DNA from 3 places in the Streptomyces sp. NPDC044033 genome. Region 3 is predicted to be linked to each of the others. Evidence: riboswitches for the same ligand, from Rfam matches in the RefSeq annotation. Region 3 holds a riboswitch; each other region holds the start of a gene.
The links. A riboswitch is a leader RNA that binds a small molecule or an ion and turns the genes downstream of it on or off. The one in region 3 is predicted to bind cobalamin.

Region 1 (4,261 bases), on a different contig from region 3:
AGCCCGGGTCCAGCAGGTTCTTCACGGTCTTCGCGGGGGCGGTCTGCGCGGGCACGGTCTTCTCGTTCACGGCTTCTTCGGGCTCGGTCTTCTCGGGAGCGGTGGACATTACTGGCACGCCTCGCAGGACTCGGGGTTTTCCAGGGAGCAGGCGACGGCCTCGGGGTCGGCGGCGGCCGCCGGCTGCTGTGCGGGTACGGACGCGCGCGCGGACTGGGCGATGCGGGTCGCCGGGCGCGAGCGGAGGTAGTACGTGGTCTTGATGCCGCGCTTCCAGGCGTACGCGTACATCGAGCTGAGCTTGCCGATGGTCGGCGAGGACAGGAAGAGGTTCAGCGACTGGCTCTGGTCCAGGTAGGGCGTACGGGCCGCCGCCATGTCGATCAGCGAACGCTGCGGGATCTCCCACGCGGTGCGGTACAGGTCGCGGACCTCGGCGGGGATCCAGCCCAGCTCCTGGATGGAGCCGTTGGCCTCCGTCATCGCGTCCCGCGTCGTGCGGTCCCACACGCCGAGCTTCTTCAGGTCCTCCACCAGATAGGCGTTGACCTGGAGGAACTCGCCGCTGAGCGTCTCGCGCTTGAAGAGGTTGGAGACCTGCGGCTCGATGCACTCGTAGACGCCCGCGATCGAGGCGATGGTGGCCGTCGGCGCGATGGCCAGCAGCAGCGAGTTGCGCATGCCGGTCTTGGCGATACGGGCGCGCAGCGCCGCCCACCGGTCGGCCCACCGCGGCTCCGCGTCGGGGTAGTGGTCCGGGTGGAGCACGCCGCGCGCGGTACGGGTCGCGGACCAGGCCGGGTGCGGGCCGTGCCGCTCGGCGAGGTCGGCGGACGCCTCGTACGCGGCGAGCATGATCCGCTCGGAGATCCGGGTGGACAGCTCCGCGGCCTCGGGGGAGTCGAAGGGCAGCCGGAGCCGGAAGAAGACGTCCTGGAGGCCCATCAGGCCCAGGCCCACCGGCCGCCAGCGGGAGTTGGAGGTCCCGGCCTGCTCGGTCGGGTAGTAGTTGATGTCCACGACGCGGTCGAGGAAGGCGACGGCGGTACGGACCGTGGCGTCGAGCCGCTCCCAGTCCATCTCGCCGTCCGTGCCCAGGTGCGCCGCGAGGTTCACGGACCCGAGGTTGCAGACGGCCGTCTCGCCGTCGTCGGTGACCTCAAGGATCTCGGTGCACAGGTTCGAGGAGTGGACGACCCGGCCGGGCTCGGCGGTCTGGTTCGCGGTGCGGTTGGCGGCGTCCTTGAACGTCATCCAGCCGTTTCCGGTCTGCGCGAGGGTGCGCATCATCCGGGCGTAGAGGGCCCGTGCCGGGATCTGCTTGATCGCCTGGCCCGCCGCCTCGGCCGCGCGGTACGCGGCGTCGAACTCGTCGCCCCACAGGTCGACCAGCTCGGGCACGTCCACCGGGGAGAACAGCGACCAGTCGGCGTCGGCCTCGACGCGGCGCATGAACTCGTCCGGGATCCAGTGCGCCAGGTTGAGGTTGTGGGTGCGCCGGGCCTCCTCGCCGGTGTTGTCGCGCAGCTCCAGGAACTCCTCGATGTCCGCGTGCCACGTCTCCAGGTAGACGCAGGCCGCGCCCTTGCGCCGGCCGCCCTGGTTGACGGCGGCGACGGAGGCGTCGAGGGTCCGCAGGAACGGGACGATGCCGTTGGAGTGGCCGTTGGTGCCGCGGATCAGGGAGCCGCGGGAGCGGATGCGGCTGTACGAGAGGCCGATGCCGCCGGCGTGCTTGGAGAGCCGTGCGACCTGGTGGTAGCGGTCGTAGATCGAGTCGAGCTCGTCCAGCGGGGAGTCCAGCAGATAGCAGGACGACATCTGCGGGTGCCGGGTGCCGGAGTTGAAGAGGGTGGGGGAGGAGGGCAGGTAGGACAGCGAGCTGGTGAGCCGGTACAGCTCGGCGACGTCGTCCAGGGCCCGTACGGACCGGTCCTCGGCGAGGCCGCACGCCACGCGCAGCAGGAAGTGCTGCGGGGTCTCGATCACCTGCCGGGTGATCGGGTGGCGCAGCAGGTAGCGGCTGTGCAGCGTGCGCAGGCCGAAGTAGCCGAACCGGTCGTCGGCGCCGTCGGCGAGCGCCTGCTCCACCAGGGCGTCGAGCCGGGCGGTGTGGGCCGTGACGAACGCGGCGGTCTCGTCGGCGATCAGCCCCTCGCGGTGGCCGGTGGCGACGGATGCGGAGAAGGAGAGCGCGCCCTGACCGGCCGCCTCGCCGGCGATGGCGAGGGTCAGCAGCCGTGCGGCCAGCCGCGAGTACTGCGGCTCCTCGGCGATCAGCCCGGCGGCGGCCTCGGTGGCCAGCGACCGCAGTTCGGCCGCGTCCGAACCGGGATGGCGGCCGCGCAGCGCGGCGGCGGCGACCTTGCCCGGGTCGGTGGCGGGCAGATCGGCGGTGAGGTCGGTCAGGGTACGCAGCAGTGCGGTACCCGGGCCGTCGGACGCTACCTCTGAAACCGGATCGGCGGTCGCGATGGTCACGGTGTGGCTCTCCCTCGCTCGGCAGGGGGCCAGGAGGGAAGGGGCGATGGGCGCGTACGGGCGCGCTCCGGAAAAGGGCACGCCGCACCGCGTCCACCGGCCCAACCCGCGAGGCCCGGACGTATTCGACGCCCAGGCCGGGTATGGCGGCTCGGCCACGGGCGTGCTGGCGGCAGGTCCTCGGACTCATGGGTACGTAAATGCGCACACATACACCGTTGCGGGACAGTTCCGGATTTACACCGGATTCCCCTGCGACGACAGCGAGCATGAGCATACATCTTGTGCTGGCGGTCGCACGCACCCCCATATCTTGTGTCGCTCTCCGCAGGGAGTGGGGTGAATGTGCTAGTGGTGCCGCCGCGATTCGCGCATGCTTATCCCGCGATCCTCCCGCGTCCCCGCCGCGTTTTCGGCGCGATTCCGCCATGTTCGCGGGCCCCGGGCCGCTGTCGGCGGCTGTTGCCGGTGTATGACACGGGTCCCGGTCTTCCCTGCTGCAACAAGCGTATTGAAGCCCGGTACCGCGCCCGATTCGTTGACCGTCCACCGCCAGCGGAGTTGGCTCGTCCGCGGCGGCGAGGGCCGGCCGCGCGCATCCGGCATCCTAGGAGGGGACGAGATGGGCAGACGCACGCGCATGGCCGTCGTCGGAGCGGGGATATGCGCGCTCGTGCTGCTGCCGGTGGCGGCGGCCGCCGCCTGGCCGGAGGCGCCGCGTACGGAGCCGATCAGCGCCGCCGCCGACGGGACGCGGGCGGCCGGCTCCTCCGGCGGCGCGCCCATCTCCTACGACGGCGCGGTCATCTCCGCCGACGGCCGCTACGCCGTCTTCTCGTCGGACGCCGCCGACCTCGTGCCCGGCGACACCAACGGACAGGTGGACCTCTTCACCATGGACCTGCGGACGGCCGAGACGGAGCGCGTCACCGTCGCCACCGACGGCACGCAGGCCGACTCCTGGTCGGCGGAGCCCGCGATCAGCGCGGACGGCCGCTATGTCGCCTTCGTCTCGGCGGCCACCAACCTGGTGCCGGGCGACACCAATGGGGCGGACGACCTCTTCGTACGCGACCGGCGCACCGGCCGCACCGAGCGGATCACCGGCGACGGTACGGGCGCCGGGGCGGCCGGCGCTGCGCGGGCGCCGACGATCAGCGCCGACGGCAGCGTCGTCGCCCTCGCCTCCACCGCCACGGACCGCGAGCCGGGGGACGCCGACGCGGTTCAGGGCGGCTTCGCGCGCGGTCCCGGGACCGGTGCCGTACGCCTGCTGGCCCGCGGGGCCGACGGGAGCCGGATGACGGTGTGGCAGGGGGCGGTGGGGGCCGGTGGGTCCGGGCGGACGGTCGTCTTCGAATCCGCCGGCAGCCGCTCGGCGCCCGGCGGCGCCCATAGGGCTTCGGACGTCTTCATCCGGCGCCTTGGACAGTGACGGAGGCTGAAATCGTTCGGCCCCGGCTGCCCGGCTGCCCCGCCGCTCGCCCGTCCGCCCGTCCGCTCGCCCGCCAAGGGACCGCGTCTGTGGCGCGAGGGACGGAACATGGCACAGGGGTAGGACACGAGTCCCGGCTTCCCCTGCCGCAACAGGCGTATGGGGGTCCTGTCGGCTGTCCGAAGCGTTGACCGTGTACGGCCGGGGGAGTTGGCTCGGCGGGTACGGATGACTCTTGGGAGGGGAGAGCCAGGATGGGCTTACTCAGACGCACGGCCGCCGTCGGCGCGGCGGCCTGCACGCTCGCGCTGCCGATGGCCGGCGCGGCATGGGCAGGGCAGGGGG
Region 2 (4,261 bases), on a different contig from region 3:
GGCGCGGACATCTCGGCGACGGTGCCCGCCGTGGCCAGCGCTTCGGCGAGAAGCTCATTGGCCGGGACCACCCGCGAGACCAGGCCCGCCCGTTCGGCCTCGTCCGCGCCCATCGTCCGGCCGGTCAGGCACAGCTCCATCGCCTTGGCCTTGCCGACCGCGCGGGTCAGCCGCTGCGACCCGCCGATGCCGGGGATGACGCCCAGCCTGACCTCCGGCTGGCCGAACTCCGCGGTGTCGGCGGCCAGCACGATGTCGCAGAGCATCGCCAGCTCACACCCGCCGCCCAGCGCGTACCCCGACACCGCGGCGACCGTGGGCTTGCGGAGCTGCCCCAGCCGGTCCCAGGCGGCGAACCAGTCGCTGAGGTAGACGTCCATATAGTCGTTGGGCTGCATCTCCTTGATGTCGGCGCCGGCCGCGAACGCCTTCCGCGATCCGGTGATCACGACGCACCCGATGTCCGGATCGCGGTCGAGAGCGGTCGCGGCGTCGATGACCTCGTCCATGAGCTGGAGGTTGAGGGCGTTCAGGGCCCGGGGCCGGTTGAGGGTGATGACGCCTACGCGCCCCTCGCGGTCGAGCAGGATGGTCTCGTAATCGGTCATCGGCTGTACGTCCCTTCGACGGTGCTGTCCGCGGCGCCGGAGTCCTCGGCCCGGCCGCCGCCCACGCTGCTCATCCCCGCGGCGGCGGCTGTCACGGCCGCCGTCCCTCCGCCGGGGCCGGGCCGAGCCCGAGTTCGCCGTCGCCGAGCGGCGCGAAGAAGCCGGTCACGTGCTCCTCGGTGACCGCTTCGAGCGTCGCCGGAGACCAGCGCGGCCGCCGGTCCTTGTCGATGACCTGGGCGCGGATGCCCTCGACCAGGTCCGCCGAGGCGAGCGCCGCGCACGAGACGCGGAACTCCTGGTCGAGCACCGGCCGCAGCGCGCCCAGGGCGCGGGCGCCGCGCAGCGCGCGCAGGGTCACCTTCAGGGCGGTCGGCGACTTCCCCATGATCTGCTCGGCGGCCTCCTTGGCGGCCGCGATCCCGGTGTTCGAGAGCCGCTCCACGATCTCCTCGACCGTCCCGGCGGCGTAGCAGCGATCGATCCACTCCCGCCGCTCCTCGAACACGCCGGGCGGCGCGGGGCGGGCCTCGGCCCGTACGGCGGCGTCCGCGTCCGTGCTGGCCAGCGCGTCCACGAGCGCCTCCAGGCGGTCCGACGGCACGAAGTGGTCGGCGAATCCGCACAGCAACGCGTCGCCCGCGCCCATCGCGGAGGACGTCAGGGCGAGATGGGTGCCCAGCTCCCCGGGCGCCTGGGCGAGCAGGTGGGTGCCGCCCACGTCGGGTACGAAGCCGATGGCGGTCTCCGGCATGGCGACCTTCGACCGCTCGGTGACGATCCGGACGCCCCCGTGCGCGGAGAGGCCGACCCCGCCGCCCATGACGATGCCGTCCATGACCGCCACATAGGGCTTGGGGTAGTCGGCGATACGGGCGTTGAGGAGGTATTCGTCGCGCCAGAAACCGGTGGAGGCGCCGCCCGAGGCGGTGGCGTCCGCGTGGATCGAGCGGATGTCGCCGCCCGCGCACAGGCCGCGCTCACCGGCCCCGGTGATGACCACGGTGGCCACGTCGCCGTCGTGCTCCCAGGCGCGGAGCGCGGCGTCGATGCGCAGGACCATGGAGTGGGTGAGGGCGTTCAACGCCCGCGGGCGGTTGAGGACGATCCGGCCCGCCCGGCCGTCCTTGCGGAGGAGGACGGCGTCGTCGGCGGGCGCTTCGTCGTGCGGGGAGGGGCTCACGTGGCAGAACCTGTTCTCGTCAAGGGGATCCAGGGGCGGGGCGTGCCGTCGCGCGATGGCGCGTGGGCGGGGAACGCGTGGGCGAGGAACCGGAGCCGGCAGGCGCGGTGTGTCAGGGAGGGAGCGGGGCCGGCAGACGCGGGGCGTCAGGGCGGAGGCGCCGCCGGAGCCGTCGCGGGACCGTCCGGTGCGCGGGAACAGACCGGTGCCATGCGTGTTCGCTCCATCCTCGTGGACCACACGGAATACCCCGCGGTCAGTATCCTGACTTCCGGTTCAGCGCGCGCCTTCCGCCGTCCCGGCTCTCGCCGGTGGCCTGCTTGCGCGAAGACGCACTCCCCGGTCACAGCGGCGGGACCGCGCTGGATTCACACCAGCTTCCCTGCACCGCGGGTTTCCCCACGAACATATAGTTGGACGTCCTACTAAGTCCAGGGTTCCGGGGAACCGGCCCCGAGCGGCCGCCCGCAGCGCAGGTTCCACCGCCCCGCGCCGCCGCTCAGCTCCGTCAGCGCCAGCGGCGGCACATCGAGCCGCCAGAAGACCTGCGGAGGCAGGTCGAGTGCGTGCACGATCGCCGCGCGCACCGCGGCGGGCTCCACGACGGCGAGTACCCGGCCGTCCTCGCAGGCCGTCAGCCAGTCCCCGACCCGCGTGACCAGCCCGCGCACCGACTCACCGCCGTGCGGCGCGGCTCCGGGGTCCGCCAGCCACTCGGCCACGGCGCCGGGCTCGGCCTCGGCCACCTCCGCCAGCGACCGGCCCCGCCAGCGGCCCGCGTCGAGGTCGTCGAGCGTGGGGACCGCGCCCGCCGCCGCCAGACCGAGCGCTTCGGCCGTCTCGCGGCAGCGCCTGGACGCGGCGCGCACCTGACGGCCGGAGCGCGGCAGTCCGCCCGCCGCGGCGCGCGCCTGCCGCAACCCGGCGCCGTCCAGCGGCGAGTCGTCGCCGAACCGCGCCTGCCGCAGCTCCGCGTTGACCGCCGGCGTCACCAGCAGCACCCGCACCGTCATCCTGTCCCACTCCCTCCGGGCCTGCGCCGGACTGCCCGGCCCAGGCCCCAGCACATCACGCCCGTCGCGGGCGCCGATGCCGGGGCGTGCGGCATCCGGGCCGCCACACACCGTGGCGTCGCAGGTCACGGCGCGGTACGGTCGCGTGGACATGACGACGGTGTGACGGAAGTCCGGTGAGAACCCGGCACGGTCGCGCCACTGTGGACCAGGCCGCGGCCCCGACTCGGGGCGGCGGCAGGGAAGTCAGACCCCGCACCGTCGTCCACGGCACCAACGACCGGGACGCGTGTTCCCCAGGAGGTTCTGCCATGGCACACTCCGCCGCCCCCACCCCCAACGCCCCCGCCGTACCGGCGATCACCCCCATCTCCCTGAAGAAGATCGCGCCGTGGGCCGTCTTCTTCGGCATCCTGATGCTGGTGCTCCTGTACTTCGTCGGCGCCGAACAGGGCGCCACCTCACTCATCTCCGGAGCCGACGTGCACGAGTGGGTGCACGACGGCCGCCACCTCCTCGGCTTCCCCTGCCACTGAGACCAGTCGCTGAGACCGATCTTCCGAGTCCAGTCACTGCGCACAGACACTGAGAACAAGGGGAACGCACTCGTGAACTCCATATCCGTACGAGCCCTGCTCGTACGCGGCATGCTCGCCGGTCTCGTCGCCGGCGTACCGGCCCTGCTCGTCGCCTATCTGCTCGGCGAGTCCAGGGTCGACTCCGCCATCGCGTACGAGGAGGGGCACAGCCATGAACACGGCGTGGAACTGGTCAGCCGCACCCTCCAGTCCACGGCCGGGCTCGCCACCGGCGTCCTGATCTACGGCGTCGCGCTCGGCGGCATCGCGGCGCTCGCCTTCTGCGTCGCGGTGGGCCGCGTCGGCAGGATCGGCCCGCGGGCGACCGCCGTCCTGATCTCCCTCGGCGCGCTGCTGACCGTCTACGTGGTGCCGTTCCTGAAGTACCCGGCCAACCCGCCGTCCGTCGGCGACCCCGACACCATCGGCAAACGCACCACGCTCTACTTCCTGATGATCGTGCTCAGCGTCCTGCTGGCCGTCGGCGCGCTCATCCTGGGCCGACGGCTCGCCCCCCGGCTGGGCAACTGGTACGCGACCGTCACGGCCGGCGCGGCCTTCGCCGTCGTCATCGGCATCGCCTACGCCCTCCTGCCGGCGATCAACGAGGTCCCCAAGGACTTCCCGGCCACGCTGCTCTGGCAGTTCCGCCTCACGGCGCTGACCATCCAACTCGTCATGTGGGCCGGCTTCGGCCTGCTCTTCGGCCACCTCGCCGAACGGCTCCTGATCCCCAAGGCGGCGCCCGGACAGCAGTCCGACCCCACCGCCAGGGCAGCCGCCCCGGCCCGCTGACCTCTCAAGGGCCCGGCACCGCCCGCGCGGAGCCGGGCCCGCGGCGGAACACGGCCCGCAGGGTGGCACTCCCCACGCCCGCGA
Region 3 (4,261 bases):
GTCGGCGAGGGTGCAGATCACGTCGTTGCCGGCGGGCAGCCGCTTGCGGGTGACGCCGCTGGCGACCATGTTGGCGTCGCACAGGATGGGCGCCCCGGCGCGCAGCGCCTCGCGGGCGCGGGCGACGACGCCGGGGGAGTAGGCGAGATCGCGGACGAGATCGGTCATCCCGCAGGCGTGGATCATCCGCACCGCGACCTGGCTGACGTCGGGCGGCAGCCCGCCGAGGTCCGCCTCCGCGCGGATGGTGGCAAAGGACTGGCGGTAGATGGCCGCCCCGTCCTTCTCGTAGTCGAACACTGTTCCTCGCATGCTGGGATCACTGACTGGGTCTGGCTGGGTCTGGCTGTGCGGTGTCGGGCCGGGGCTGGGCCGGCCGTTGCTTCAGAGGTGGCCACCGGTCGGGCACGCAGGCTACGTGGCGCGCGCCGCCGTCACCGCGTCGGCCAGCCGCCGCCCCGGCGCGATGGCCTCGGCCCCGGCCGGCCCGCCGGGGCCGTCCGCGCTGCCGGGCACCGGCCGTACGGTGACCCGGTAGCCGTCGCCCGTCGCCAGGACGTCGACCCAGTCGCCGCCGGGGTGACCGCAGCGCCGCTCGCAGCCGGACCAGTACACCGGGAGGCCGCCGCCGCTCCGCCCGGAGAGCGCCGCCGCCGCGTCGGCCCGTACGTCCGCGAGGGACTTCGCGCAGCCGGGCCGGCCCGCGCAGGCCCCCGCTCCGTGCCAGGCGGACCCCTCACCGGTGACGAAACCGGCGTCCGCCAGAACCGCCAGCCGCTCCGGGGCGGCGGCGGCCCGCAGACCGGGCAGGACGATGCCGCGCCAGGGTGTCACACGCAGCTCGCCGCTTCCGTCGCAGGCCGCCGCCTCGATGAGCAGCTCCCACTGGGCGACGGTCATCCGCCCGAGGGGCGCCGCCACCGAGAGGGCGTACGCGCCGTGCGGGCCGGGGATGAGGCCGGGGGCGGGCGGAGCGCCCAGCGGTGGTGAGGTCGGGGGAAGCGGGGTGCTGCCGATGCCCTCGGCGGCGAGGCGCGCGGCCAACGGGCCGGTGCGCGGGCGGTGCTCTTGGGGGAGGTCGGTAACGCGCCAGGCGTCGGCACCGCTGCCGTCGCGTGCGCTCAGGAATTCACGCGCCGCCAGCACGGCGGCGCGGGGGGCGTCTTCGCCGGCGAGGCCGAGGGTCGGTCCTCCGATGCCGTAGCCGAGGGCCGCCCGACCCTCCTGACCTGCGATCAATGTCACATCGGGGGCGAGGGCCGCCACGTCGCCGCGGCCGTCGTCGAGACCGAAGAGGAAGCGTCCCGAGAGCCGGGCCGTGTCCGGGTCCGCGCACAGCAGCGCGTCCAGCTCGCGGGCCCAGGCCGGTACGTCCGCGTGTCCGGCCCCGTCGAGTCCGGCGAGCGGCGATGCCGCGATGTTGCGTACGCGCTCGTGCCGGTCGGAGGGGAGCAGTCCCGCCGTGCGCAGCCGGTCCGCGAGCTCCGCCCCGTGGTCGGAGGCGAGTCCGCGCACCTGGATGTTGCCGCGCGAGGTGAGGTCGAGGCTGCCGTCGCCCAGCTCCGCCGCCACGCGGGCCAGCGCCTGTGCCTGACGTGCCATCAGCAGTCCGGCGGGGACGCGGATACGGGCCAGGGCGCCGTCCGCGGCGGGGTGCAGGCGCAGCGCTCCGGGACATGCGTCGCCGCCCTGCCGGGCGGCCGGCCGGTCCCCGGGCGGGGTGGATGCGGGGGCGAGGGGCATGGCGGCGAGCATACCGAGACGTTCCACTTCGGTGAGCGGCGGTGGCTCTCGGTGCCAATGCCTCCGGCGGTTGCTGGGGGTGTTCTGTGGCGGGGCTGGTGTGGGTGGCTGTGTCCTCAAGCGCCGGACGGGCTGAATCGGGGCTCGGCCCCGGTCCCTGGTCCTCAAGCGCCGGACGGGCTGAATCGGGGCTCGGCCCCGGTCCCCGGTCCTCAAACGCCGGACGGGCTGGAATGGGTGACCGTGCGTCCTCGGCCGGGCGGCGGGCTGGATGGGGCGTTCCTTCGTCCTCAAGCGCCGGACGGGCTGGAACGCGTGACCGTGCGTCCTTGGCCGCGCGGCGGGCTGGAATGGGTGGCCGTTCGCTCTTAGGTGCTGGTCGGGTGCCGGGTAGCACCGCGGCTCGCGGTGCATAGCGCTTACTATGCTCATCGGTGGATCATTTCGATCCGCCGGACGCCAGCGACGGCGCCAGGGGAGGAAGCCGGTGAGACTCCGGCACGGTCCCGCCACTGTGAGCCAGGCAGCCATGCCGGGCGAGTCAGGAACTCCCGCCGTCCTCCCACCGCCCGGGGCGCGGACCCCGAGGAAGGCTTGCCGACGCATGCGCATGTTCCGGCCCCGCGCGCCCCGGACGCACCCGCTGTCCGTCGCCCGCCGCTCTGCCGCGGGCTCCCGTACCCCCAGCCGCCGGGCCCCCTCGGCCACCCGGCCCGGAACGACTACGCGAGGCGAGTTCCAGTGATCCTGCTGCTGTCGACGTCCGACACCGACCTGCTCAGCGCGCGCGCCGCCGACGGGCCCGTGCCCTACCGGCTCGCCAACCCGGCCCGCCTCGACCTGAGCGAGCTGCCCGGCCTCCTCGACGGCGTCCAGCTCGTCGTCGTACGGCTCCTCGGCGGCGTACGCGCCTGGCAGGAAGGGCTCGACGCCCTGCTCGCCGGGGACCGCCCCGTGGTGGTCCTCACCGGCGAACAGGCCCCCGACGCCCAGCTGATGGAGGCGTCCACCGTCCCCATCGGCATCGCCGCCGAGGCGCACGCCTACCTCGCCCACGGCGGGCCCGCCAACCTGGAGCAGCTCGCGCGCTTCCTCTCCGACACCGTGCTGCTCACCGGCCACGGCTTCGAGGCGCCCGCGCCCGCCCCCACCTGGGGCCCGCTGGAGCGCACCCCCCGCGCGGACGCGAGCGGCCCGCGGGTCGCCGTGCTCTACTACCGCGCCCACCACATGAGCGGCAACACCGCCTTCGTCGAGGCCCTCTGCAAGGCCGTCGAGGACGCGGGCGGCACACCCGTCCCGCTCTTCGTCGCCTCCCTGCGCGCGCCCGAGGCCGAGCTGGTCGAAGCGCTCGGCGCGGCCGACGCCGTCATCACCACCGTCCTGGCGGCCGGCGGCACCAAGCCCGCCGAGGCGTCCGCCGGCGGCGACGACGAGTCCTGGGACGCGGGCGCGCTCGCCGCCCTCGACGTGCCGATCCTCCAGGCCCTGTGCCTGACCGGGCCGCGCGCCGCCTGGGAGGAGAGCGACGAGGGCCTCTCCCCGCTGGACGCCGCCACCCAGATCGCCGTCCCGGAGTTCGACGGCCGCCTGATCACCGTCCCGTTCTCCTTCAAGGAGGTCGACGAGGACGGCCTGCCCGCCTATGTCGCCGACCCCGAGCGCGCCGCCCGCGTCGCCGGCATCGCCGTGCGCCACGCCCGGCTGCGCCACATCCCGGCCGCCGAGAAGCGCCTCGCGCTCGTCCTCTCCGCCTACCCCACCAAGCACTCCCGCATCGGCAACGCCGTCGGCCTCGACACCCCCGCCAGCGCCGTCGCCCTGCTGCGCCGTCTGAAGGCCGAGGGCTACGACTTCGGCACCGAGCCCGTACCCGGCCTCGAATCCGGCGTCGGCGACGAGCTGATCTACGCCCTCATCGAGGCCGGCGGCCACGACCAGGAGTGGCTCACCGAGGAGCAGCTGGCGCGCAACCCGGTCCGCATCCCCGCCGCCGACTACCGGCGCTGGTACGAGCGGCTCCCCGCCGAACTGCGCGAGGCCGTCGAGGCCCAGTGGGGACCCCCGCCCGGCGAGATGTTCGTCGACCGCAGCCGGAATCCGGACGGCGACATCGTCCTGGCCGCCCTGCGCCGCGGCAACCTGCTCATCCTCATCCAGCCGCCGCGCGGCTTCGGCGAGAACCCCATCGCCATCTACCACGACCCCGACCTGCCGCCCTCGCACCACTACCTGGCCGCCTACCGCTGGATCGCCGCCGACCGGGCCGACGGCGGTTTCGGCGCCGACGCCATGGTGCACCTCGGCAAGCACGGCAACCTGGAATGGCTGCCCGGCAAGAACGCCGGCCTCTCCGCCGCCTGCGGCCCCGACGCCGCCCTCGGCGACCTGCCGCTCATCTACCCCTTCCTGGTCAACGACCCCGGCGAGGGCACCCAGGCCAAGCGCCGCGCCCACGCCACCCTCGTCGACCACCTCGTGCCGCCGATGGCCCGCGCCGAGTCCTACGGCGACATCG

Region 1: it holds a riboswitch for cobalamin, as region 3 does, so the genes downstream of both, AC07AB_RS14880 (ribonucleoside-diphosphate reductase subunit alpha) here and cobN (cobaltochelatase subunit CobN) in region 3, are expected to answer to the same signal.
Region 2: it holds a riboswitch for cobalamin, as region 3 does, so the genes downstream of both, AC07AB_RS29570 (enoyl-CoA hydratase/isomerase family protein) here and cobN (cobaltochelatase subunit CobN) in region 3, are expected to answer to the same signal.

The regions. Positions count from the first base shown of each region.
Region 1 covers NZ_JBWKFF010000007.1:77,709-81,969, reverse strand. The annotation lists gene AC07AB_RS14880 (ribonucleoside-diphosphate reductase subunit alpha) at 109-2,481, opposite strand; cobalamin riboswitch at 2,636-2,762, opposite strand; gene AC07AB_RS14875 (TolB family protein) at 3,104-3,916, shown strand; gene AC07AB_RS14870 (TolB family protein) at 4,171-4,261, shown strand, end outside.
Region 2 covers NZ_JBWKFF010000019.1:116,672-120,932, reverse strand. The annotation lists gene AC07AB_RS29575 (enoyl-CoA hydratase) at 1-608, opposite strand, end outside; gene AC07AB_RS29570 (enoyl-CoA hydratase/isomerase family protein) at 700-1,791, opposite strand; cobalamin riboswitch at 2,029-2,198, opposite strand; gene AC07AB_RS29565 (histidine phosphatase family protein) at 2,217-2,804, opposite strand; gene AC07AB_RS29560 (CbtB domain-containing protein) at 3,116-3,340, shown strand; gene AC07AB_RS29555 (CbtA family protein) at 3,413-4,177, shown strand.
Region 3 covers NZ_JBWKFF010000002.1:21,211-25,471, reverse strand. The annotation lists gene AC07AB_RS04325 (precorrin-8X methylmutase) at 1-312, opposite strand, end outside; gene cobG (precorrin-3B synthase) at 415-1,743, opposite strand; cobalamin riboswitch at 2,171-2,314, shown strand; gene cobN (cobaltochelatase subunit CobN) at 2,485-4,261, shown strand, end outside.